Regions from separate parts of the Blastococcus saxobsidens DD2 genome, predicted to be linked through region 1. Evidence: predicted binding sites of a transcription regulator. Region 1 holds the regulator's gene; the other holds the start of a gene.

Region 1 (2,200 bases):
GGGCTGGAGTTCTCCCTCTGCTGCGACATCCGCATCGCGTCCACGGACGCGTTCTTCGTGGCCGCCGGCGTGAACGTCGGTCTCATCGTCAGCTTCTGGCGCCTGCCCCGCGTGATCGGGCTCGGCCCGGCCAAGGAGATCCTGCTGACCGGCGCCCGCTACACCGCCCAGCAGGCGCTCAACTGGGGACTGGTGACCGAGGTCCACGAGCCGGCCGATCTGATGCCTGCCGCGCTGGCGAAGGCGCAGCGCATCGCCACGCGTGCCCCGCTGTCGGTCGAGGTCACGAAGGAGGCGGTGACGGGGGCCTTCGAGATGGACTTCGCCCAGGGACAGGCGCTGCAGACCAAGCGGTTCCTGGAGATGTTCCGTACCGAGGACCACCAGGAGGCGCTCCGGGCCTTCTTCGAGAAGCGGGACGGCGACTACAACCGGCGCTGATCGATCCTCGGACGTCAACGGCGGGTCCGACCTCTCCGGAGGACGGACCCGCCGTCGGCCGTTCCGGGATCAGACCCGGCGGAGGACGCTGACCACCCGGCCGAGGATCGTCGCCTCATCGCCCGGGATGGGCTCGTAGGCGGAGTTGTGCGGCAGCAGCCACACGTGCCCGTCCCGGCGCTTGTACGTCTTGACCGTCGCCTCGCCGTCGATCATGGCGGCCACGATCTCACCGTTCTCCGCCGTGGGCTGCTGACGCACCACGACCCAGTCGCCGTCGCAGATGGCTGCCTCGACCATCGAGTCACCGGCCACCTTGAGCATGAAGACCGTGCCCTCGCCGACGAGCTCGCGCGGGAGGGGGAAGACGTCTTCCACCGCTTGCTCGGCGAGGACCGGGCCACCGGCCGCGATCCGCCCGACCAGCGGCACGTACGCGGGCGCCGACGCCCGGTCGCCGTCCCCGAGCGCCGGCGGCTCGACGACCGCGGTCGCGCTGCGGCCGGCCTCGCCGGGAAGACGCACGTCGAGGGCCCGGGGCCGGTTGGGGTCGCGGCGCAGCCAGCCCTTCTTCTGCAGGACCGACAGCTGGTGGGCGACCGACGAGGCGGAGGAGAGGCCGACGGCCTCACCGATCTCCCGGACGGACGGCGGGTAGCCGCGACGCTCGATGGAGTCGCGGATCACCTCCAGCACCCGGCGTTGCCGCTGGGTCAGGCCGTCGCCGTCGGCGCTCCGGTCGGGGAAGGTGCGCACCGACGCCGAATCGCCGGCCGGGTCCGGTGTGGTGCCCGCGGTGCCACGTCGGCCGCCGGACGTCCCACTCGAGTCCGTCACGTCTCCTCCTCGCCGGCTGCCCGTGCAGCTGCTCAGCCCTGGTCGTCGGAGGAACCGTAACGCCGATCGCCGGACAGTTCAAACAGGTGTTCGAAGATCGTCGTGTCGCGTCGCATCTGTCGGTGGCATCCGGTACACATCGGACAGACGTTCGAATCGAACGTGTGTTCGGGTCGACGGGCGTCGGCCGGCGAGAGGTGGACAGCGATGGCGAGCACTCGTGCACTGTTGGCGCATGGCGGCGAGGTGGGGGTGGAGGGCCGGGTCGCCGGCGCGGCGCCCTCCGCGCGGCATCTCCGGGCGCTGCCGCCGGTACCCGCCGCGTACGCGGTCCCGCCGGCGCCGCGACGTCGCTCGGTCGCCTTGTCGCCGGACCCCGAGGCGGTCCGACCGGTGCCGCGCCGGACGGCCGGCCCGCAGGCCCCGCCGCTGCGGTTGACCGCACGGGGCCGGCGCCTGGTGGTGGTCCTGCTGCTCCTCGTGGTCACGGGGATCGCCGCAGCCGCCGGTGCGCTGCTGAGTGACGACGCAGAGCGCCTGGAGCTCATGGGCACCAGCAGCGTCATCGTCGAGCCGGGCGACACGCTCTGGTCCATCGCGAGCGGAGTGGCAGGGGAGCGGGACGTTCGCGAGGTGATCGACGGGATCCAGCTGCTCAACGGCCTGGACAGCGCTTCCATCGAGCCCGGTCAGGTGCTCGAGCTCCCCTGAGCTCCTCGCGGTGGGCGGTCGAACGGCCCCGCGAGGACAGCTGCACAATGCGACCGGCCGACTTCGTCAACCCTGAGTGCGAGCACGTTCACGCTCTGTCGCGACGAGGCGCATACGGTCCTCCCGTGTCGAGCGTCGTGGAGAACCGAGCAGCCGTGTTCGCCAGTCAGCCCCAGGTCGTCGAGGTCTACCAGGCAGGTGCCTGGTGGGC
Region 2 (2,200 bases), 1.3 Mb from region 1:
CGCCTGTTCGGCCGCGTCACCACCGCCGACGTCGCTGCTGCGGTCACCGCGGCCGGTGGCCCGGAGCTCGACCGTCGCCGGATCGAGCTGCCCAGCAGCATCAAGACCACCGGCCAGCACACGGTCACCGTGCGCGTGCACCCGGAGGTCACCTCTCAGCTGACGATCGACGTCGTCGCCGGCTGAGTCGAGGACCCTCCTGCCCCCACCGCTCGCACGCTCGCGGCGGGACCCTGCAGGAGGGCCTGACGCGCCCTGGTGGCGCATCGTCCCCGAGGGGCGTCGGACTGCGGTCCGGCGCCCCTCGCGGCGTTCTGAGCCGTGCAGACGCGTCGCGGGTCAGGGCGGGGTCCGGGCGGCGCGTCGAGGGCCGAGCGGTGGAGCTGGGGGCGTTCGTGGGACGTGGAGGTCCTGCCCGCACACCCACCTGGGCGAGCGACGCCCACAGAGCGGGCCCGGACCGCGCCGGTCGCCCTCTGCGCACCGCTGTGACTCGTGGTGCGATGCGGCCGGAATTTTTTCGGGAAATTGTGCGTCCACACCCCGCGGGCGGCGTCCGTGCAGGTCAGCCGGGTCACCGGTGCACCGGCCTGCTCCGCGTCCCCCGACCTGTCCACATGTCGACACGCCTCCGTCCACCGACTTGTCCACAAGTTGTGCAGATCGGGGTGCACAGCGGTGGTGGACTCCCCCGCCGCAGCTTCCTAACGTCCTCCCTGGCCGCCGGCGGGACGGAACTGTCAGTCCCCTCCGGTAGGCACTGATCGAACGAACGTTCGGTCCGGCGTCGCCCGCCGAGCTCGCGTACTTCCCCTGCGCGCAGTGGTGATGCGAGCGCGCCCGCAAGGAGATGGAGGTACCCCCGTGGCGGTGGCCGACGAGTTCAGCCGACCGTCCCCGACGGCGCCGGAGTACGACCGGCAGCCGCCGCAGGACGTCGCGGCGGAGCAGTCGGTGCTCGGCGGCATGCTGCTGAGCAAGGACGCGATCGCCGACGTCGTGGAGGTCTTGCACGGCAACGACTTCTACCGGCCCGCGCACCAGGTGATCTTCGACTGCATCCTCGACCTCTACGGGCGGGGTGAGCCGGCGGACGCGATCACCGTGGCCGCGGATCTCAACCGCACCGACCAGCTGTCGAAGATGGGCGGCGCGGTCTACCTGCACACGCTGATCGCCTCGACGCCGACGGCGGCCAACGCCGGCTACTACGCGGCGATCGTCGCCGAGCAGGCGGTGCTGCGCCGCCTGGTCGAGGCCGGCACCCGCGTGGTGCAGCTCGGGTACGGCGCCGCCGGCGGCAAGGGCGACGTCGACGACATCGTCGACCGCGCCCAGCAGGAGATCTACGACGTCACCGAGAAGCGAATGAGCGAGGACTACTCGCGCCTCGAGGACGTCCTGCAGCCCACGATGGACGAGCTGGACGCCATCGCGTCCCGCGGCGGCACCGCCCGCGGTGTGCCCACCGGCATCCGCGACCTGGACGAGCTGACCAACGGCCTGCAGGCCGGCCAGATGGTCGTCATCGCGGCCCGGCCCGGTGTCGGGAAGGCCCTCGCGCTCGACACTCCGGTCGCCACGCCGTCCGGCTGGACGACGATGGGCGAGATCCGAGTCGGTGACCAGGTCATGGGGTCCGACGGCCGCCCGACCACGGTCGTCGCTGCCACGGACGTCATGACCGACCGGCCCTGTTACGAGGTGCACTTCTCCGACGGTTCGGTGATCGTCGCCGACGCCCAGCACCAGTGGCTGACCGAGACCCGGGCCAGCCGGAAGTCCGCCCAGGCGGCGGCTACCGGCTACAACGGCTACCGGAACCAGCGGACGTTCGCGGAGGTGCGGACCACCGAGGAGATCGCGCGCACGGTTCGCTGCGCCACCAAGGACGCCCGGCTCAACCACTCGGTGACGAATGCCGAGCCGCTCGATCTGTCGCCCGCCGATCTGCCGTTGCCTCCCTACGCGCTCGGTGTGTGGCTCGGCGACGGCACGTCCGTATCGGCGCACTTCACCAGTGCGGACCCCGAGATCGCCGTCTACATCGAGAGTGATGGCCTGGTCGCGCAGGCGACGGGGACGTATCGCCGGTACGCGTTGCGGCTGCCTGCCCGGATCACGGCCGACTCGCGAACCTGTCCCTTGTGCGGCGAGCACTTCCTGCCGCGGACGTCGCAGGTGCAGACCTGCGGCGACA

What was found. Region 1 encodes LexA, which represses DNA repair genes until DNA is damaged. Its sites were predicted from a motif close to TCGAACANNTGTTCGA; they were not measured.
Region 2: dnaB (replicative DNA helicase) is a predicted target of LexA. The motif match lies at 765-780, and genes of this name have one in related genera.

Annotation. Positions count from the first base shown of each region.
Region 1 is NC_016943.1:3,535,100-3,537,299, reverse strand. Features, by position in the region: gene BLASA_RS16730 (enoyl-CoA hydratase/isomerase family protein) at 1-441, shown strand, start outside; gene lexA (transcriptional repressor LexA) at 511-1,278, opposite strand; gene BLASA_RS16720 (LysM peptidoglycan-binding domain-containing protein) at 1,486-1,989, shown strand; gene BLASA_RS16715 (hypothetical protein) at 2,115-2,200, shown strand, end outside.
Region 2 is NC_016943.1:4,831,821-4,834,020, reverse strand. Features, by position in the region: gene rplI (50S ribosomal protein L9) at 1-186, shown strand, start outside; gene dnaB (replicative DNA helicase) at 829-2,200, shown strand, end outside.